DNA from 2 places in the Photobacterium sp. CCB-ST2H9 genome. Region 1 is predicted to be linked to the other one. Evidence: riboswitches for the same ligand, from Rfam matches in the RefSeq annotation. Region 1 holds a riboswitch; the other holds the start of a gene.
The links. A riboswitch is a leader RNA that binds a small molecule or an ion and turns the genes downstream of it on or off. The one in region 1 is predicted to bind lysine.
Positions count from the first base shown of each region.

Region 2: linked by a shared signal. The riboswitch ahead of lysC (lysine-sensitive aspartokinase 3) and the one ahead of L4174_RS11035 (Na+/H+ antiporter NhaC family protein) in region 1 are both predicted to bind lysine.

Region 1 is NZ_CP100425.1:2,367,254-2,378,601, forward strand. Features, by position in the region: gene hisD (histidinol dehydrogenase) at 1-1,198, shown strand, start outside; gene hisC (histidinol-phosphate transaminase) at 1,200-2,255, shown strand; gene hisB (bifunctional histidinol-phosphatase/imidazoleglycerol-phosphate dehydratase HisB) at 2,273-3,343, shown strand; gene hisH (imidazole glycerol phosphate synthase subunit HisH) at 3,343-3,975, shown strand; gene hisA (1-(5-phosphoribosyl)-5-[(5-phosphoribosylamino)methylideneamino]imidazole-4-carboxamide isomerase) at 3,993-4,727, shown strand; gene hisF (imidazole glycerol phosphate synthase subunit HisF) at 4,738-5,511, shown strand; gene hisIE (bifunctional phosphoribosyl-AMP cyclohydrolase/phosphoribosyl-ATP diphosphatase HisIE) at 5,508-6,140, shown strand; gene L4174_RS11030 (thymidine kinase) at 6,189-6,791, opposite strand; gene L4174_RS11035 (Na+/H+ antiporter NhaC family protein) at 6,993-8,594, opposite strand; lysine riboswitch at 8,693-8,873, opposite strand; gene L4174_RS11040 (H-NS family nucleoid-associated regulatory protein) at 9,247-9,639, shown strand; gene L4174_RS11045 (lytic transglycosylase domain-containing protein) at 9,737-10,708, opposite strand; gene L4174_RS11050 (YcgL domain-containing protein) at 10,725-11,006, opposite strand; gene minC (septum site-determining protein MinC) at 11,235-11,348, shown strand, end outside.
Region 2 is NZ_CP100425.1:352,506-363,853, forward strand. Features, by position in the region: gene metH (methionine synthase) at 1-3,206, shown strand, start outside; gene lysC (lysine-sensitive aspartokinase 3) at 3,313-4,692, opposite strand; lysine riboswitch at 4,797-4,978, opposite strand; gene L4174_RS01645 (alanine--glyoxylate aminotransferase family protein) at 5,232-6,350, shown strand; gene L4174_RS01650 (PglL family O-oligosaccharyltransferase) at 6,400-8,178, opposite strand; gene uvrA (excinuclease ABC subunit UvrA) at 8,250-11,096, opposite strand; gene L4174_RS01660 (single-stranded DNA-binding protein) at 11,346-11,348, shown strand, end outside.

The DNA.
Region 1 (11,348 bases):
ACGCGGTGATGATGCGCTGCTGGAACTGACAGAGAAGTTCGATAAAGTCCGTCCCGATTCAATCAAAGTGAGCGGAGATGAGATCCAGGCTGCAGCAGATCGTTTAACCGATGACATGAAACAAGCGCTTCAGCAGGCCTATGCCAATATTGCCTGTTTCCACAAAGCGCAAAAAACCAAGCCGCTGCAGGTTGAAACCCAGCCGGGTGTGATCTGCGAGCAGGTGACACGTCCGATTCATGCGGTGGGTCTGTATATTCCGGGTGGCAGTGCGCCACTGCCATCGACTGTACTGATGCTGGGCGTGCCAGCCCAAATAGCCGGTTGCCGTCGTGTGGTTCTGTGTTCTCCCCCACCGATTGCCGATGAGATTCTCTACGTCGCACAACTGTGCGGGATAACAGATGTATATAATGTTGGCGGCGCACAAGCGATTGCGGCCATGGCATTCGGAACAGAAACCGTCTCTAAGGTCGACAAGATTTTCGGGCCCGGGAATGCCTTTGTGACCGAAGCGAAACGCCAGGTCAGTAATGACTTTTATGGTGCCGCCATTGATATGCCTGCCGGTCCGTCTGAAGTCATGGTGATCGCTGACAGCACAGCAGACCCGGATTTCATCGCTGCTGATCTGCTGAGTCAGGCCGAGCACGGGCCGGATTCTCAGGTGGTGCTCGTCACGCCGGATCCAAGCATTGCCGACCGGGTCGCAGATGCCATCGGTCAGCAGCTGCAAAGTCTGTCCCGGGCTGATATTGCCCGTCAGGCCTTAGGGTCAAGTCTGACTATCATTGCAGACAGCATGACGCAATGCGTGTCGATATCGAATCATTACGGCCCTGAACACCTGATCGTGCAGACCCGGAATCCACGCGATCTGGTTACACTGCTCGATAATGCCGGTTCAATTTTCCTGGGCCACTGGTCACCGGAATCGGTCGGCGACTATGCCTCCGGTACCAACCATGTCCTGCCGACTTACGGCTACACCAAAACTTACTCCAGCCTAGGGCTGGCCGATTTTACCAAACGGATGACCGTGCAGGAACTCAGTGCCGATGGCCTGTTAGGACTGGCACCGACCGTTGAGACCATGGCAACCGCGGAAGGTCTGGATGCGCACCGCCGCGCAGTCAGTATCCGGGTAGAAAAACTGAAACTATCTTCCACCAGCGCTTCGACGCTGAAAGAGGCTTAATATGAACCCTGAATTACTGGCTCGTAAAACCGTCCGCGATCTCACCCCCTATCAGTCTGCCCGTCGTCTGGGAGGCAATGGTGATATCTGGCTCAATGCCAACGAGTCTCCATTCGTCAATGAATACAGCATTCAGTGTGATCGCCTGAACCGCTACAGTACCTGTCAGCCGGATGCGCTGATTCAGGCCTACGCCGATTATGCCGGTGTCGATAAATCTCAGGTGCTGACCTCCCGTGGCGCCGATGAAGGCATTGAACTGCTGGTCCGGACCTTCTGTGAGCCAAAGCAGGACAGCATTCTGTATTGCCCGCCGACTTACGGGATGTACAGCATCAGTGCTGAAACCTTTGATGTCGGTGTCAGACAGGTGCCTCTGACCAGCGACTGGCAGCTTGATCTGACAGGAATTCGGGAGAACCTGGATAACGTCAAACTGGTCTTTGTCTGCAGTCCGAACAATCCGACCGGCAACCTGATCCGCCGTGAAGACATCATCGAGCTGCTGAGCATGACTCAGGACAAAGCCCTGGTCGTGATGGACGAAGCCTATATCGATTTCTGTCCGGAAGCCTCCACGGTCGATCTGCTGGCACAATTTCCGAATCTGGTCATCCTGCGCACGCTATCAAAAGCATTTGCGCTGGCAGGTCTGCGCTGCGGTTTTACGCTGGCAAATCCCGCTGTCATTGACATGCTGCTGAAAGTGATCGCTCCCTACCCTGTACCTGTACCCGTTGCTGAAATCGCCATACAGGCGCTGTCTCCGGCCGGTCTGGCCAAGACCAAGTTTCAGGTTCTGGATCTGAGCGCCAACCGCGCTTATCTGCAAGCGGGTCTGAGTATGCTGCCGGGGGTCACAGTTTACGACGGTTACGGCAATTATCTGCTGGTGCGTTTCCCTGACGGCAATGCTCTGTTTCAGGCCCTGTGGGATAACGGCATTATTCTGCGACGCTCCCCGATTGAAAATTGTATCCGGATCAGCATCGGCAACCGTGATGAGTGTGAGAAAACCCTCGCCTTTATCCGTACCCAGCTGGGCAAGAATTTATAAATTGGAAGGATCCCATTGTGAGCAAGGAAAAAATTCTTTTTATTGACCGTGACGGCACACTGATTGTTGAGCCGCCGGAAGATTTCCAGGTCGACCGTCTGGACAAACTGGAACTGGAACCTTTCGTCATCCCTGCCCTGTTAAAGCTGCAGGATGCAGGCTACAAACTGGTGATGGTCACCAATCAGGACGGTCTGGGAACCGACAGTTACCCGCAGGCCGACTTTGACGCACCGCATCAAATGATGATGGCGATCTTCGAATCTCAGGGCGTCCGCTTTGATGACGTGCTGATCTGCCCACACTTTGAACATGACAATTGCAGCTGCCGCAAACCAAAACTGGGGCTGGTGAAAGACTACCTGCAGCAAGGCAGAGTCGAGTTTGCAACCTCCGCCGTCATCGGAGACCGGCAGACCGATCTGCAACTGGCCGAAAACATGGCCATCCGCGGCATTCAGTACAAGCGCGGTGAAATGGACTGGCAACAGATAGTGACCGATCTGACCACCCGGCCACGGATTGCTGAAGTTACCCGGAAGACGAAAGAAACTGACATCAAGGTAAAAGTGAACCTGGATCAGACTGGCGGAAATGTAATTCAGACCGGCATGGGTTTCTTCGACCACATGCTGGATCAGATCGCCACTCACGGCGGTTTTCAGCTGCAGTTGACGGTTGACGGCGACCTGCACATTGACGATCACCACAGTGTGGAAGACACCGCACTGGCCTTGGGTCAGGCGCTGAAGGAAGCGCTGGGTGACAAACGCGGCATTGGCCGGTTTGGTTTCAGTCTGCCGATGGACGAATGTCTGGCGCAATGTGCACTGGATTTGTCTGGCCGTCCTTATCTGAAATTTGATGCCAAATTCAGCCGTGAGCAAGTCGGTGACCTGTCGACAGAAATGGTCTCGCACTTCTTCCGTTCGCTGACCGATACTCTGGCCTGCACGCTGCACCTGTCTTCGACCGGTGATAACGATCACCACATTGTCGAAAGCCTGTTTAAGGCCTTTGGCCGCACCCTGCGTCAGGCAATCAAAGTTGAAGGAAACGAGCTGCCAAGCAGTAAAGGGGTCTTGTAATGACACAGTCCACACAGAAAGTCGTCATCATCGATACAGGCTGTGCCAATGTTTCTTCTGTCCGGTTTGCCATTGAACGTCTCGGTTATGCCGTGACTGTCAGTCGGGATCCTGAAACCGTTCTGGCAGCCGACAAACTCTTCCTGCCGGGTGTCGGCACGGCCAGTGAAGCAATGAAAAACCTGGCGGAGCGCGATTTAATCTCTCTGGTCAGCAAAGTCGACAAACCACTGCTGGGGATTTGTCTTGGCATGCAACTTCTCGGCGAATACTCGGAAGAGCAAGGCCAGAATGGAACTGAAAAAGTGCCTTGTCTGAATTTATGCCCGGCCCCGGTCGTCAAAATGCAGACCGGTGACTTACCGCTGCCACATATGGGCTGGAATACCATCACGCCGGAGGAAGGCCACCCGCTGTTCAAAAACATTCCGGCCGGGACTTATTTTTATTTCGTGCACAGCTACGCCATGCCGGATTTTCATACCGAACAGGGCCGCACCATTGCCGGTTGTGAATACGGACAGCCATTTACCGCCGCTGTTCAGAGCGGCAATTATTACGGGGTGCAGTTCCACCCTGAGCGTTCCGGGAAAGCCGGTGCACAATTAATTCAGAATTTTCTCGAAATGTAGGACGACAAGGACTGGTTATGATTATTCCCGCACTCGATTTAATAGATGGTCAGGTCGTCCGCCTGTTTCAGGGCGATTATGGTCAGGTGACCGAATATAAAGTCAATCCTGCTGAGCAATTTGCACTGTACCACCAAGCCGGTGCTGACTGGTTGCATTTGGTTGATCTGACAGGCGCCAAAGATACCTCTGCCCGCCAGCTCGGTTTAATCCGGACACTGCTGGCCGGCACCCCGGCTAAGATTCAGATTGGCGGCGGTGTGCGTACCGAACAGGACGTGGCCGATTTACTCGATGCCGGCGCGCAACGTGTGGTTGTGGGTTCCACCGCTGTCAAAACGCCCGAGACAGTAAAAAGCTGGATGGAAACCTACGGTCCGGAACGCATCGTACTGGCACTGGATATCAACATTGATGACAACGGCCAGCGGAAAGTTGCGGTTTCCGGCTGGCAGGAAGACTCCGGGGTGACCATTGAAGCCCTGATCGAAGATTTTCGCACCGTCGGACTGAAACACGTCCTCTGTACCGATATTTCACGCGACGGTACCCTCGCAGGCTCAAATGTCGACCTGTACCGTGATTTATGCGCGCAATACCCGGACGTACAATTCCAGTCTTCGGGCGGTATCGGTTCTCTGGATGATATTGCTGCACTGAAAGGCACCGGCGTAGCAGGTGTGATTGTCGGTCGCGCCCTGCTGGACGGCAAATTTACTGCAGAACAGGCTTTTGCCTGCTGGAACGATTAAGGAGCCCGACATGTTAGCGAAACGCATTATTCCCTGCCTGGATGTTCGTGATGGTCAGGTGGTCAAAGGGGTTCAGTTCCGCAACCACGAGATTATCGGAGACATCGTCCCGCTGGCGAAACGCTATGCTGAAGAAGGAGCTGATGAACTGGTCTTCTACGATATCACCGCTTCCAGCGATGGCCGTGTCGTTGATAAAAGCTGGGTGGAACGTGTCGCCGAAGTCATTGATATTCCGTTCTGTGTCGCTGGCGGTATCAAATCTGCCGATGATGCCCGTCAGATCCTGCAGTTTGGCGCGGATAAAATTTCAATTAACTCACCGGCGCTGGCCAATCCGGTACTCATTACTGAGCTGGCAGATAAGTTTGGTGTGCAGTGTATTGTCGTTGGGATCGATTCTTACTTTGATGCGGACACCGGCAAATACCAGGTTTATCAGTTCACGGGAGATGAGTCCCGGACTCAGGTCACCCAGTGGGAAACCGCAGACTGGATTCAGGAAGTCCAGCAACGCGGGGCCGGTGAAATTGTGCTGAATATGATGAACCAGGATGGTGTTCGTCAGGGCTATGACCTGACACAGCTGAATCTGGTCCGCGATATCTGTCATGTACCGCTGATTGCTTCCGGTGGTGCGGGTACCATGGAACACTTTGCCGATGCCTTCAATATTGCCGGAGTCGACGGTGCACTGGCTGCATCTGTATTCCACAAACAAATCATCAATATCGGCGAACTGAAGCAATACCTTCAACAACAACAGGTGGAGATCCGACTATGAGCCTGAGCAGTGAAATTAATTGGGAAAAGGTCGATGGTCTGGTGCCCGCCGTGGTTCAGGACTGTCGCAGTGGTCAGGTACTGATGCTTGGCTTTATGAATGATGAAGCTTTAAATAAAACGCTGGACACCCGCCAGGTAACTTTCTGGTCCCGCAGTAAGCAACGTCTTTGGACCAAAGGTGAAACCTCAGGAAATGTGCTGCAACTCAAGCAAATTCAGCTCGACTGCGATAAAGACACCCTGCTGGTCAGTGCCGAGCCGATTGGCCCCACCTGCCACCTGGGCACAACAACCTGCTTCGATCAGGGCAGTACTGACGACGGTGAAAATGCCAGTATGCCCGATCTGGTGTTTCTTCACCGACTGGAGCAAGTGCTGGCAGCCCGTAAAGGCGCCGATCCCGAGTCTTCCTACACCGCCAGCCTCTATGCCCGTGGCACCAAGCGGATTTCGCAGAAGGTGGGTGAAGAAGGCGTTGAAGTCGCGCTTGCGGCAACGTCGGGTGACAAGGCGGAAGTGATTTCTGAGTCTGCTGATCTCTTGTATCACCTGATTGTCCTGTTGCAGGATCAGGGATTGAGTCTGGCAGACGTTGTCGCCAAATTGCAGGAAAGACACAAGGGCTGAATCCGCCCCCGATACGGAAAAAGGAAGCCTGAGCTTCCTTTTTTATTTTTATACGGTTTCAGTGGCCTCTCGGGCTTCTTCAATCGCTTCTTTATAGTGTTTCCGGCAAACCGAAACATAGCGATCGTTCCCGCCGATTTCAACCTGATCACCATCGGCAATGGCTTTGCCTGAGGCATCGTGGCGAATCACCATATTCGCTTTGCGGCCACAATGGCAGACAGTTTTCAGTTCCACCAGTTTGTCAGACCATGCCAGCAGATACTGACTGCCTTCAAACAGTTCGCCCCGGAAATCAGTGCGCAGCCCATAGCAAAGCACAGGGATATCAAGCTTATCGACAACTTCAGTCAGCTGTAAAACCTGAGTTTTGGTCAGAAACTGGCACTCATCGATCAACACGCAGTCTACACGAGACGCGTGATTCATCAGAGAAAGCTTATCCCACAGATTATCTTCCGGACCGTACAATTCTGCATCTTCCGACAAACCGATACGGGAACTGACTTTCCCCTTCCCAAACCGGTCATCAATTGCCGCTGTAAAGATGACAGGCGACATCCCCCGCTCACGGTAGTTAAATGACGACTGCAATAATGTCGTCGATTTCCCGGCATTCATGGCCGAGTAATAAAAATACATTTGCGCCATCAGGCTTTCCGCTCAACTCTGAATAACGGCTGATGCTACCGAAGAAGATTCTCAATTGGAAGCAAATCGGTGCCATTCATGTCTTTCCCCGTCAATACGTTCATGAATCAAGCATGACAGTCGACTCAGGCTGACCGGACACAAAAAAAACCGGTCAAGTGCAGCACTTGACCGGCTTGAAGCGCATACAGGCAGATCAGCTTACCTGGCCAGCTCCTGAGTGCCTTTTAAAGGACGCTTGGCAATCCAGCCAAGGCATACACAAACCAGCAGGAAGCTGACGGTCGCAGCCATGAAGGACACCCCCAGTGAGTCTGTCAGACCTAAGACGGTAAAGCCCACGGCTGTCACCAGAGCGACGGACAAAGCATAAGGCAATTGCGTCGACACATGATCCATGTGATTACAACGTGCACCTGTTGACGACAAAATCGTGGTGTCAGAAATTGGCGAGCAGTGGTCACCGAAAACAGAACCCGCCAGCACCGCACTCAGCATTGGCAGAATCAGACTGATTTCTGTCGCAGCGGCCAGATCACCCGCGATTGGCAGCATAATTCCGAAAGTGCCCCAAGACGTTCCGGTAGAAAACGCCATCAGACCTGACAGTAAAAACAGAATAACCGGCAACCACACCGGAGCAATATTTCCCTGAACCATCGTCGACAGGAATTTACCCGTGGCCATATCACTGATCACACTGCCAATCGTCCAGGCAAAGAACAGAATCAGAATTGCGCCGAACATTGATTTCGCGCCAATCCATAAAGCATGAACAATTTGCTTAACCGGAATTGCCTGACGCCCGACAGCAATCAAGGCAGAAAGTAATCCCAGCAAACCACCGTAACAAAGTGATGCACCAACATCTGTTGATTCAAACGCACCCAGAACAGAGAAAGGTTTTCCGTCTGCCTGTAAACTCTGGTTACCGGTAAAAATCATGAAGAATAAGGTTGCTGCAACCAGCACAAGAATAGGAACAATGAGATCACTTACTTTCCCATTTTCACTTTCTTCAATTTCTAATTCATCATTCAGATCTTTGGCTTCGGCATGAATTTCATCATGATCAAACCCAAGCGCATGACTGGCTTGCACTTCATGTTTTTTCATCAGGCCAACATCCAATTGGAACCAGGCCACAACGAATACCATTAACAGTGCAAATACTGCGTAAAAGTTCATAGGCGCCAGTTGAATAAACGCACTCAGTGCAGAATATTCTGTAACACCATGTGAAACCAAAATACCACCAACAACTGTAATGATATATGCCCCCCAACTTGAGGCTGGCATCAGTACGCACATAGGTGCGGCAGTCGAGTCCAGAATATAAGCCAGCTTAGAACGGGAAACATAAAAACGATCCGTTACCGGTCTGGAAATTGACCCGACAGCAAGACTGTTAAAATAATCATCGACAAAAATAAACACGCCAAGAAAAGCGGCTAAAAGTTTTGCACCGCGTTTACTTTTGATTTTTGTTTGAGCCCAATGTGCAAATGCACGCGTACCACCAGACAATGTCAGCAGCGCAGTGGTCATTCCTAATAAAAGCAGAAAAGCAACAATACTCATATTCCAGGTATTGATACCGCCATCTTCAATAAAGAGGCCTTTTACTTTACCGCCAACATAAGACAAGGTATTCGCGGCACTAAAGTCTGTCAGTAATAGCGCACCCATCAGGATACCAATGCCTAAAGACAACAGAACGCGCCGGGTCAGAATTGCCAGACTCAATGCCACAAGGGGCGGTAAGACTGAAATGGAAGATTGGGAAAAATCTACAAGGTTCATGATCTCTACTACAACCGATCTTGGTTGGAGATCTACTGCTGAACACGGCTTTACCGTGATGGGAAGCAAAATAGGAAGGCGGGTTTCACCTCTCCGGACCCCACAGTAGCGCTCCATAGTTAAATGTAAATTACTATGGCAGTGTTGTCCCTATTTGGCGACAACCCCAGCAAGGTGCTTTGACAGTTCAACCTTACTTCGGCACTGGCTCCTTTCACTGACGTTCTTCGGGGTCACCTCCCGCCAGTTACTAATAGACAATGCACCTCTACCCTTAGTCAAGGAACCGCGTATTCTACTTTTTGTTATCTGATTTGCAACCTATAAAGTACAAGATTAACTCATACTGATGAATAAGCGCTTACTAATTTACTGTATTTACTTACATTTACAGCGAGGATTACGATGTTGAATATGAAATTACTCACATTCAAACGCATTAAGAAAATTAGAACTATCTCAATTTATTAACAAGCAAAAATTTGATTTCTTCGCATCAGATGACGATTAATCATTATGACACGGATAAAAAACCATCGAATTAACTCAGTAAAACTGAGATTTTATTTGGCAGACAGGTTTAAAAAGTATTACTATTGCTGATATAAACTTTCTCACTAATTATTAGTATAACGACAATAGGAAATTTAAAATGTCTGATGCAATGAAAGCGCTATTAAACCTTCGTAGTCTTCGTGCACTTGCTCGTGAATATTCACTGGAGCAACTGAAAGAAGCTCTGGAGAAACTTCAGACCGTTGTCACCGAACGTGAAGAGTCTGATGCAGAAGAAATCGCGAAAGAAAAAGAGCGCGAAGACAAACTGAACCAATACCGTGAAATGCTGCTGGCTGACGGTATTGACCCAGAAGAACTGATGGCAAGCTTGGGTAAAACTAAAACCAAGCGTGCTGCTCGTCCGCCAAAATACAAATTCATCGATGAAAACGGCGAAGAGAAAACCTGGACTGGCCAAGGCCGTACTCCTTCAGCACTGAAAAAGGCGCTGGATGAAGGTAAATCTCTGGACGACTTTAAGATCTAATCTGATTCGATTTGATCAAAAAGCCCGGCAACTTTAGCCGGGCTTTTTCTTTTTCCAACATCAATTTAGAGCAATCACTTAAATAATGGCTATGCCATTAGTGAATACTGTCTGCTAGTGTACTCACAGCCAGCGCAAAGTAATGCGAGCGATTCCATTTCAGTAATGTCTGATAATTGCCATAAATCAAATAAGCACGACCATGATTATCATCCGGTTGAACTAACCAGGCATCTACATCAACTTTAGGCAATGCTGAGCCATTTAAACGACGCACACCCAATGCCTGCCATTCAGACAACGTTTTCCGCTTCTGAGGTTCCACCCCTTTCAGATCATCGCTCAGGCCATCAGGAACCTTCACCTGACGTCCCCAGGTATATTTATCATCCCAGCCAGATTTACTGAGATAATTTGCAGCCGAAGCGAAGACATCCGCTTCCGTTTTCCAGATATCTGCCTTACCGTCTCCATTTCCATCCACGGCAAAAGTCAGATAAGAAGTCGGCATAAACTGTGGTTGTCCCATCGCCCCTGCCCAGGAACCTTTCATTTCACTCACAGTAATATGTCCGTCCTGAAGAATGCTCAGTGCAGCCATAATCTGCTCACGGAAAAAAGCTTCCCGCCGGCCTTCATATGCCAGGGTAGTTAAAGCTTCAATCACGCTGTAACTTCCGGTCAGCTTGCCAAAATTACTCTCCACTCCCCACAAAGCAACAATGAACCGAGGCTGTACGCCATACTGACGCCCAACACGCTCCAGTGCCTTCCTGTGCTGGTGGTAATACTTATTTGCCTGGGCAATTTTCCATTGCGGAACCGCTTTCGGCAAATACTCATCCAGAGTGAGTTTTTTCTCCGGCTGGTTTTTATCGGCTGTAACCGCACGCTCAATAAATGTCACATTGGCAAATGCAGATTCCAGAATCGATTCATCAATTCCCTTCGCTCGCGCTTCCTGCTTTAACCCGGTTACATAATTGTCAAAACTTTCATCCGCCGCAGCCATAGGCGATGAAAGGCCAAGTCCTAAGGCCACCAGGGCCGCTAACCATTGCTTCCGCATATCCATTTTTTCACCGTCAGGTATTATTCAGTGCTTTTTTTGCTTTGTATTCTTCAAGAAGATTAGTCACTGGTGGTGGTATTTGCAGGTAATAACCCTGCGTTGACAGCGACTCCCTCACCTTCCTGATATCAGCCAGGGCCAGTTTTCTGTCTTCACTCAGTTTGAGTACCATCACGAACTGAGGCGTGCCAAAGGTGCTCAGTAACGCTTCCGGGACTTCTGAAAAATCATCTTTCTTGTTGATGTATAGATAAGTGTTGTCTTTTTTAGGACTTTTATAGATTGCACAAAACATAAGCAGACCTGCTGGTTACCCTTCACCACTATCTGACCACGACAAACGGAAATCATTCCTGAACGGAGGACATTCTGCCCAGTGCTGTCACCATCATGGTCATCATTTAAACTTTATACCGAACTCTGACAAGGAGAACTTGCTGAGACCTGCCGGGGAATATAACATGCTATAACCTATGTGATAACGTACCTGAGCGCGAAATTCTCCGCGCAAGAAGAATAAGCCATGGCAAAAACGGCAGAATTGAAAGGGGGCAGCTATACGCTCTCATCACTACACTTGGCTGACAGCGGTTTAGATCAGGCGATCAGTTTTCTTAAGGATAAAGTAGAGCAGGCT
Region 2 (11,348 bases), 1.6 Mb from region 1:
GCTTTGACCAGCTGGTTGAGGCGTACTCTGAATCGACCCGTGCTTTGATTGAGGGCGGTGCCGATATCATTCTGATTGAAACTATTTTTGACACGCTGAATGCAAAAGCCTGTGCCTTTGCGGTGGAGTCGGTATTTGAAGCGCTGGGACAAAGTCTGCCGGTGATGATTTCCGGGACGATCACCGATGCCTCCGGCCGTACCTTGTCCGGTCAAACGACCGAAGCTTTCTATAACTCACTCCGGCACGTCAAACCGATCTCTTTCGGTCTGAACTGCGCACTGGGCCCGGATGAACTGCGTCAGTATGTTGAAGAACTGTCTCGGATCTCTGAATGTGCTGTGTCAGCGCACCCGAACGCCGGTCTGCCAAACGCCTTTGGGGAATATGACCTGGAAGCAGATGAGATGGCCGAGCATATCCGGGAATGGGCGGAGTCCGGTTTCCTCAATCTGGTAGGTGGCTGCTGCGGGACCACACCTGAGCACATTCGTGAAATGGCCCGTGTGACGGCAAATATTCCGCCAAGGAAGTTGCCTGAATTACCCGTGGCCTGCCGGTTGTCTGGTCTGGAACCTCTGACCATCGAAAAAGAAACTCTGTTCGTCAATGTCGGTGAGCGTACCAATGTGACCGGTTCGGCCCGATTCCGCCGTCTGATCAAAGAAGAACTGTATGATGAGGCACTGGAAGTGGCGCGTCAGCAGGTAGAGGCTGGTGCGCAGATCATCGATATCAATATGGACGAAGGTATGCTGGATGCGGAAGCTGCCATGGTGCGGTTTCTGAACCTGTGTGCCTCTGAACCGGAAATTTCCCGCGTCCCTATTATGATTGACTCGTCTAAGTGGGAAATCCTTGAAGCGGGTCTGAAATGTGTTCAGGGTAAGCCGATTGTTAACTCAATCTCACTCAAGGAAGGCAAAGAGAAATTTGTTGAGCAGGCTAAATTAATCCGTCGCTACGGTGCGGCGGTGATCGTCATGGCGTTCGATGAGGTGGGTCAGGCGGATACCCGTGAGCGGAAGATCGAAATCTGTACCAATGCGTATCATGTGCTGGTCGATGAAGTGGGTTTCCCGCCGGAAGATATTATTTTTGACCCGAATATCTTTGCGGTCGCGACAGGAATTGAAGAGCACAATAACTACGCCGTGGATTTCATTGAAGCCGTCGGGGATATCAAGCGTACCCTGCCGCATGCCATGGTGTCAGGTGGTGTGTCGAATGTCTCGTTCTCGTTCCGTGGCAATGAGCCGGTGCGTGAAGCGATTCATGCCGTCTTCCTGTATCACTGCTTCAAGAACGGAATGGATATGGGGATCGTGAATGCCGGTCAGCTGGCGATTTACGACGACCTGCCGGACGAGCTGCGTGTGGCTGTGGAAGATGTGGTCCTCAACCGCCGTGATGATTCGACAGAGCGGCTACTGGATTTAGCAGATAAATACCGGGGCAGCGGCGAAGCTGTGGAAGATAAAACCGCAGCAGAATGGCGCAGCTGGCCGGTCGATAAGCGTCTGGCGCATGCGCTGGTCAAAGGTATTACTGAGTTTATTGTTGAAGATACGGAAGAAGCCCGCCAGCAGGCCAGCAAACCGCTGGAGGTCATTGAAGGACCGCTGATGGCAGGGATGAACGTGGTCGGTGACCTCTTCGGTGAAGGAAAAATGTTCCTGCCACAGGTTGTGAAATCTGCCCGCGTGATGAAACAGGCTGTGGCATATCTGGAGCCGTACATCAATGCCGAAAAGCAGGCTGGCAAGAGTAACGGAAAAATCTTGCTGGCAACTGTGAAAGGTGACGTGCACGACATCGGAAAGAACATTGTCGGCGTGGTGTTGCAGTGTAATAACTTCGAGATTATTGACCTCGGGGTGATGGTGCCCTGCGATAAGATTCTGAAAGTTGCCCGAGAAGAGAATGTCGATATTATCGGTCTATCCGGCCTGATCACACCATCTCTGGATGAAATGGTTCATGTGGCAAAAGAGATGGAACGTCAGGGCTTTGAGATCCCACTGCTGATTGGCGGCGCAACAACGTCTAAAGCACACACTGCCGTGAAAATCGAACAGAATTACCATGCGCCCGTGGTGTATGTGTCCAATGCATCCAGAGCCGTCGGGGTATGTGCGGCATTGTTATCTGAGACACAACGGCCTGCGTTTGTCGAACGTCTGGATCAGGAATACGAGGTGGTGCGTGAGCAGCATGCCCGTAAGCGTCCGCGCAGCGCGCCGGTCAGCCTGGAAGCTGCACGTGCCAATAAAGTGGCAATTGAATGGAACAGTTATACGCCGCCGGTTCCTAAACAACCGGGGATTCATGTATTCAAGGATTTTGATATCGCCACCTTGCGTCGTTATATCGACTGGACACCTTTCTTTATGACCTGGTCGCTGAGCGGTAAATATCCGACCATCCTTCGCCATGAAGTCGTCGGGAAAGAGGCGCAGCGGCTGTTCGATGATGCCAATCAGCTGCTGGATGAGATCGAAGCAACCGGCATGATCAAAGCCAATGGCGTGTGCGGTCTGTTCCCGGCCAATAACATTGGTGATGATATTGAGGTTTACACGGATGAAAGCCGGGCTCAGGTTCTGACGATACTGCGTGGTCTGCGGCAGCAGACGGAGAAACCGAAAGGGCCGAATTACTGTTTGTCAGATTATGTGGCCCCGAAAGACAGCGGGAAAGCTGACTGGATTGGTGCCTTTGCCGTGACTGGCGGGATTGGTGAGTACGAGATTGCCGAGCAGTTTAAAGCCAAAGGTGATGATTATAATGCCATCATGATTCAGGCGGTGGCCGATCGTCTTGCCGAAGCGTTTGCCGAATGTATGCACGAGCAGGTGCGCAAGGAAATCTGGGGTTATGCGCCGGATGAAAATCTGGAAAATGAAGATCTGATCCGTGAGAAATATCAGGGGATCCGTCCGGCACCGGGCTATCCGGCCTGTCCGGAGCACACTGAAAAAGGTGAAATCTGGAAATTGCTGGATGCGGAAGCCAACACCGGGATGCAACTGACAGAAAGCTTCGCGATGTGGCCGGGCGCGGCAGTGTCGGGCTGGTATTTCTCGCATCCGGAGTCCCGCTATTTTGCGGTTGCACAGATTCAGCGGGATCAGATGCTGAGCTATGCTGAGCGCAAAGGCTGGGATGAAGTTGAAGCCGAGAAATGGCTCGGTCCAAATCTCTGAGGCACCTCAGGTATCGGCCATCTGAATCCGGTGGCCGTATCAAAGGTTCCGAAAGATATTAACAAAGGCGCTCACAGAGCGCCTTTTTTGATCGGTCAGGTTCGGATTACTCGAAAATCTTACTGTGCAGATTCTGGGCAATCGGAAGTGCGTGTTCGGTTTTCACCAGGAAGCACAGGTTGTGCGGGCTGGCACCGTAACAAATCATCCGCAGCTTGTATTCATCCAGCGTGTTGAAGACAGTGCTGACGGAACCTGCGGTCTGGCTCATGCGGTTTCCGATCAGAGAGATCAGACACAGATCCTGTTCGATCTCAACTCGGCACAGCTCGCTGAGGGCCGCATGTGCTCCCGGAGGAAGCGTTGGCGCGCCGCCGCCAGTGTCCGTCTGATCCATGGTCAGAGAAACGCTGACTTCAGAAGTCGAAATCAGATCGACTGAAACTTTGTGTTCAGCCAGAATACGGAACACTTCCGCCAGGAAGCCGTAAGCATGAAACATGTTCAGACTGGTCAGGGTGATCAGAGTTTGATTGTTGCGCAGGGCCAGCGCACGGAACAGGGGGGCATCACTGACCGATTTACGGATCCAGGTCCCGCCTTGCTCTGGTGCTTTGGAAGAGCCCACAAACACAGGGATCTGACGGCGAACCGCCGGGATCAGTGTAGACGGGTGAAGAATTTTGGCACCAAAGTTTGCCATCTCAGAAGCTTCGCTGAAGCTGATTTCCTTGATAGGCGTCGCTTTCGGGGCAATACGCGGATCGGTGGTATACATCCCAGGGACGTCAGTCCAGATTTCCAGCGTACCGGCATCGATCGCTTCAGCCATCAGCGCGGCGCTGTAGTCGCTGCCGCCGCGGCCCAGCGTTGTGGTACGGCCCAGTTCATCACTGCCGATGAAGCCTTGAGAAACCACAATGTTATCCTGCAGCAATGGCAACAGCTTTTCTTCTGTCAGCTGACGGATCATCTCAGGTTCCGGGCTGGCTTTTCCGAAGCGGCTGTCGGTACGCATGACGTCACGGATATCATAGCGGACGGCATCGGCACCCATTTCGCACATAATTTGGGTAAACAGGTAAGTTGACAGCAGTTCGCCGTTCGCGACCAGTTGATCGGTCAGTTCAGCAGATTTCTGGACTGCGGTCTGAGTTGCAATCTCTGCAACCTGATCCAGCAGCGCCTCAATCTTTCCGGCAACGGCTTCTGGTTGCTGCAGGTCCGCCAGTACACTGTGATGGATGGCACGCAGGCGCTCCATCAGGCTGGTACGGTGCTCAGCATCAGCGACGCCGTTGGCCAGTTCGACCAGAATATTGGTCACACCGGAGCACGCACTGATTAAAACCAGCTTGGTATTCGGATTATTCATCACGATCTTGGCACTGCGGCTCATTGCTACGTAATCGGCCACACTTGTGCCGCCAAATTTTGCGACAGTAATTTCAGCGTTCTGCGCTGAAGAAAAATGTACAGGGCTCAAAATGATCTCCCACTAAACAAAGCGTAAAGTCATGGGGCAAAATTTGGGGAATCTTTCCGACTTGATGTCAGAAGAGCCGTTCGGCGAGACATGAAAAGACTGCTGCGACCAGAAGCTCTCCACCTGTGCTTGATGCTGCAGGTGACAGCCAGAAGGATTCAACCTTCAAAGCCGATACGGCAAGCCCCCTGTCTCACCGTATCTCGGCGTTGCTCCCCCTCTCTATGGTGCTTTGGGGTGGGGCCCCGCCGCATAGATACCTGGATAACGCGCCTCTTCCGTTTTCACCTGAAAAATGAGCTCTTTCAGGGTGAACAAAAATTGCCCTTATTGAATAGGAGCAGGGGGGCTTTGTCAATGCCTGAATGCATTTTTCTGTGCCGTTATTGTTACTGATCCTGCAGAAATTTGTCCCTGTCGTTTCTGCGGCGTCCGGTTCTGTTATGCTCGGTTGCGATACTGAACCGATATGACCGTTGCAAATCATATTTAAGGTGCTGATTGATAGGGATTTCAGCAACCATGCCAATGGAGGCCCCATGACAATTCAGAGTTTTTATCCGCCGCAGCGTACCCTGATGGGACCCGGCCCCTCAGATATTTATCCTCAGGTGCTGCAGGCGCTCAGTCGCCCGACTTTGGGCCATCTTGACCCATTATTCATCGGAATGATGGATGAACTGAAAGTCTTGCTTCAGTATGCATTTCAGACCACGAACCCGTTTACTATTGCCGTCTCTGCGCCGGGCAGTGCCGGGATGGAAGCGTGTTTTGTTAATCTGGTCGAGCCGGGCGATAAGGTGATTGTCTGCCGCAACGGGGTCTTTGGCGATCGGATGCGGGAAAATGTTGTTCGCTGCGGTGGTGAAGCCGTGCTGGTGGATAACGAATGGGGCGAGCCGGTTGATCCGTTGGCTGTTGAAGCGGTACTGAAAGCCCATCCGGATGCCAAGATCCTGGCCTTTGTTCATGCGGAAACCTCCACTGGAGCGCTCAGTGATGCCGAAACGTTGTCGAAACTGGCACGTGAACATGGCTGCCTGACGATTGTGGATGCGGTGACGTCACTGGGTGGTGTGCCGCTCAAAGTGGATGAATGGCAGCTCGATGCGGTGTACTCCGGCAGTCAGAAATGTCTGTCCTGTGTGCCGGGGCTGTCTCCGCTGACTTTTTCTCCCCGTGCGGTTGAGGCCATTCAGCAGCGTAAGACACCGGTACAGAGCTGGTTCCTGGACCAGAGCCTGGTTCTGGCATACTGGAGCGGCGAAGGCAAGCGGAGTTACCATCATACAGCGCCGGTGAACAGCCTGTACGCATTGCATGAAGCGCTGGTCCGTCTGCAAAATGAAGGGCTGGAAAATGCCTGGCAGCGTCACGCTGAGATGCATCAGTCGCTGCGTGAAGGCCTGGAAGCCATGGGAATTCGTTTTGTTGTTGAGGAAAAGAGCCGTTTGCCGCAACTCAACGCGGTCTACATTCCTGATGGTGTGGATGATGCTAAAGTGCGTCAGACCCTGCTGGAAAAATATAATCTGGAAATTGGCGCGGGTCTGGGGGCGCTGGCCGGAAAGGCTTGGCGTATCGGACTGATGGGGTATGCTGCCCGCAATGAAAATGTGGCGCTGTGTCTGAAAGCGTTGGAAGATGTATTGAAATAACCGGTAACGGATGGACAAACGGCTGCCGTGGCAGCCGTTTTTGTCTGGTTTAACCTTGTGTATTCCCAAGGCTGGCCTGATCGTTTTCTGTTTCCAGAGCAGGCTGAGCAAATACCGGCAATGCCTGCTCTGTGAAATCCAGCCCCGGGAACAGGTACCGGGCCTCTTCCCGTACATGTTCAGCCTGGCGGTGATTGTCCAGTGCCTGATGGGCGCGGATCAGATACTGATACAGAATCGGGCGCGGTAACTCCCGGGCCATGTGATCAGCCCAGGTGATAAATCCCTGTATCAGCTCAGGGTTGTTCTGGTGAATCCCTACTTTCAGCTGGGTCTGATAAAAATCCCATTCGAACCGGTGTCGCCAGGCCCAGGTATTGTTCACTTTCTCAAGGGCAGTCAGATCGGGCGGTGAAGTGGCTTCAAAGCGGGTCAGCATCGCCCCGGAGTAGAGTGTCGTGAGCATAAATGCGCTGATACAGGCGGGCAGCAGGATCCCCCCGACTTTGAATGGCTGGTGAAACCGCAGCGGCTGTTTGAAATACTTGGCGCTCAGCGAGTCGATCCAGTACAGCAGAAACAGAAAGACCACCCAATGAACCAGCGAGTGGTAGAACGGATACTCCAGCTGGGTGTGCAACGTGATCGGGAACAACAGGGCCACCAGTGCCAACTGGGTATTGGCCGGGGCGCGCCTTATTTTTGCCAGCACGGCGGCGGCTGCAATGAGCAGCGCCAGCAGCGGCAGGATCCCGCCTTCACTGGCCCAGAACAGCAGTTCGTTGTGCGGATGGTCCAGACCGGCCAATCCGTAAGGCTGCGCTGGATCGGCCTGATGCCATTGCGCCGTCTGCATCAGATAGGCATGTTCGAAATTGCCGTATCCGACGCCCCGCATGGGCGCATGCAGGAACATCTCTGTGACTTGTGGGTAGATCACTGTCCGGGCACTTTCCAGAGAGGCTCGGCCCGGCTGTGGAGACCATTGCAGTGTACTGGTCAGGTTCCAGGCCAGACTCAGCCCCATCATGACCATCAGTAACCACAGACGCCATTTCGCCCGGGCGGCAAACTGGGTCAGGTACGGCAGGATCAGCAATACCCCGACGACAGCTGCAAGCCAGCCGGTCCGTGAGCTGAGAACAATCAGCATGGGCACAATGGCAACCGGCGTCAGCATAAGCCCCAGCTGAGCCAGTGTCCAGCGGCGCTGATATGCGGGCTGGCGGGCCAGCAGATAGGCAGACAGGATCAGGCCGGTGGCCAGAAAACTGGCCATGACATTGGGTTGCTGAAAGATGCCGTAAGGTCGGTTGATGTCTGTGTTATACCCTATGGCATTCTCGGGAGAGATCCAGAGAAACTGATACCAGGCCAGCGCTGTTTGTAACCAGACCGCTTTGAGGATCAGCCACAGAATTTGCTGACGCTGTTTCTGGCTGAAAGCAAATTGCTGAAGTGCAACAAAAAACAGCCAGCCAGCCCAGAGCGCAAACAGTCGGTTGGCTGCTGCCTGAGGGCTCGCCTCCGGATAAAAGACCGGAAGAGTCAGCAGGAGGCAGCAGAGAAAGAGCACCAGCGTCAGGCGTGAATAGCGCAGGATTTTCTGACGGCTGATTTCCAGGAAACCAATCGCGATGGCAAAACTGAACGGAATCCAGCTGCTGACATTGAACGGGAGCTCGAGTCCGGACCCTCCCTGATTGTGCTGAAAGTAGTGCATGGTCAGCAGAAACAGGAAAGTCAGCGCCAGGATAAAGGGGCGCGTCAGGGGTTTGCTGATCGTGGCAGCAGCCAGTCGGGTGCCCCGTAATTGAATGACTGTCACGTTGTCCGGTCCCTCGACATATCGTCAAAAAATCAGGCTGGTGACCAGCCTGACAAAGATTGTTTTTATAATTAAGCCTGCTGAGCGGCCAGTGCCGGTAACAGGGGCTTGAGGAAGCGGGCTGTATGCGACCCGGCCACTTCCGCAACCTGTTCCGGTGTACCCGAGGCAATGATTTCACCACCGCCGTTGCCGCCTTCCGGTCCCAGATCAATGATCCAGTCTGCGGTTTTGATCACGTCAAGATTGTGTTCAATGACCACAATGGTGTTGCCGTGATCGCGCAGTTTATGCAGTACGCTCAGCAGTTGCTGAATGTCGTGGAAGTGCAGCCCGGTTGTTGGTTCATCCAGAATATACAGGGTCTTACCTGTATCGCGCTTGGACAGCTCACGTGCAAGTTTCACCCGTTGCGCTTCTCCGCCGGACAAGGTGGTCGCAGCCTGACCCAGACGAATATAGGATAAACCGACATCCATCAGGGTTTGCAGTTTTCGGGCAATTGCGGGGACAGGATCAAAAAATGTCCGGGCGTCTTCGACCGTCATCTCCAGAACTTCGTCAATGGCTTTGCCTTTATACTTCACTTCCAGAGTTTCCCGGTTGTAGCGCTTGCCTTTACAGCTGTCACAAGGCACATAAACATCCGGCAAGAAGTGCATCTCAACTTTGATCACCCCGTCGCCCTGGCAGGCCTCGCAGCGGCCGCCTTTCACGTTAAAACTGAAGCGGCCCGGTTTGTAACCCCGGGAACGGGATTCCTGCGTCCCTGAAAACAGCTCACGGATCGGGGTAAAGATACCGGTATAGGTCGCCGGATTAGAGCGTGGTGTCCGGCCGATCGGGCTCTGATCGATGTCGATCACCTTGTCCAGATGTTCCAGTCCCTGAATATCGTCATATGGCGCCGGTTCGCCGGAAGTGGCACCATTTAGTTCATGGTGGGCGATCCGGAAGAAGGTGTCGTTGATCAGGGTGGATTTGCCCGAGCCGGAGACACCGGTGACGCAGGTCATCAGACCAACCGGGATTGAGACATCTACCTTTTTCAGGTTGTTGCCGCGGGCACCGGTCAGCTGGACGATTTTCTCTGCATCCATCGGGGTCCGCTCAGCCGGAACTTCAATCTGTTTTTTACCGCTCAGATAGTGACCGGTCAGAGATTCCTGAGAAGACAGAATGTCCTCCAGTGTCCCCTCGGCAATGACTTGGCCGCCGTGGACGCCGGCGCCCGGACCGATATCAATAATATGATCGGCACAGCGAATCGCATCTTCATCGTGCTCGACGACCAGCACGGTGTTCCCCAAATCGCGCAGGCGGGTCAGGGTACTGAGCAGACGTTCATTATCACGCTGGTGGAGGCCAATCGAGGGTTCATCCAGCACATACATGACTCCGACCAGACCAGCACCGATCTGGCTGGCCAGACGGATCCGCTGGGCTTCGCCGCCCGACAGGGTTTCAGCACTGCGTGACAGGTTGAGGTAGTTCAGGCCGACGTTGACCAGAAAGGTCAGACGGTCATTGATTTCCTTCAGGATTTTATCGGCAATTTGTGCACGCTGGCCTTCCAGGGTCAGCTCGGTGAAGAAATCCAGTGCCTGACTGATGCTCATCTCGCTGACATGAGGCAGGTTGGTCTGCTCGATAAAGACATGACGCGCTTCTTCACGCAGGCGGGAGCCGTGACAGCTGGCACAGGGTTTGGTTGAGATATATTTGACCAGATCTTCCCGAACCGCATTGGATTCAGTTTCGCGGTATCGGCGCTCCATGTTGTTGAGGATGCCCTCAAACGGGTGGCGGCGCACCGTGACATCGCCGCGATCATTGATGTACTTGAATTCGATGTTGGTCGTACCCGACCCTTGCAGCAGGACTTTCTGTACTCTGTTCGGCAGGGTGTTAAAGGGGGCTTCGACATCGAAATCGTAATGTTCAGCCAGTGAGCTCAGCATCTGGAAATAATAATAGTTGCGCTTATCCCAGCCGCGAATTGCACCGCCAGCCAGACTCAGTTCTTTATTCTGAACGACTCGAACCGGGTCAAAGTACTGCTGTACGCCCAGTCCGTCACAGGTTCCGCAGGCACCGGCCGGGTTGTTGAAGGAGAACAGGCGTGGTTCCAGTTCACGCATGCTGTAGCCACAATGGGGACAGGCAAAGTTCGCGGAAAAGATCAGCTCTTCCATGTCACCGTCGTCCATCGGGCTGATCACGACGGTCCCGCCGGACAGTTCCAGCGCCGTTTCAAAGGATTCAGCCAGACGCTGCTGGAGATCATCGCGGACTTTAAAGCGATCCACGACAACTTCAATGGTGTGCTTTTTGTGTAATTCCAGTGTCGGCGGATCGGACAGATCGCAGACTTCCCCGTCAATCCGGGCACGGATATAGCCCTGAGCTGACAGATTGGCTAGGGTTTTCAGGTGCTCGCCTTTCCGTTCTTTCACGATTGGGGCCAGCAGCATCAGCTTACTGCCTTCCGGCAGCGTCAGCACTTTATCGACCATCTGGCTGATGGTCTGGGCGGCCAGCGGGACATCATGGGTCGGACAACGCGGCTCACCGACCCGGGCAAACAACAGACGCAGATAGTCGTAGATTTCGGTAATGGTACCAACGGTTGAACGCGGGTTGTGCGACGTTGATTTCTGCTCGATGGAAATGGCTGGTGATAGACCTTCAATGTGGTCGACATCCGGTTTTTCCATCAGTGACAGGAACTGGCGGGCATAAGCCGACAATGACTCGACATAGCGTCGCTGACCTTCGGCATACAGGGTATCGAAGGCCAGGGAAGATTTGCCGGAACCTGACAGGCCGGTAATCACAATCAGTTTATCCCGGGGGATAGTCAGGTTGATATTTTTGAGATTGTGGGTGCGGGCACCCCTGACTTCGATCTTATCCATGGTTGCAGTCATCAGCGCTGAATAAATTGGTCTGCATTATTGCATAGCCCCGAAAGGCTTAAAAGACTTGACTGTATAAAAACACAGTGCTTTGATCGTCTTTTATGCATTCGGTCTGAACATGGAATGGGTGATGTTGCCCTATGCCTGCAGGGGCCCACCATGTTAAACTCGACAATTAAGTTTAAACTTTGAATGAGAGAAGGGAGCCTGATTGGCGACCTCAACAGCGAAAACCTGGAGTGAACTATG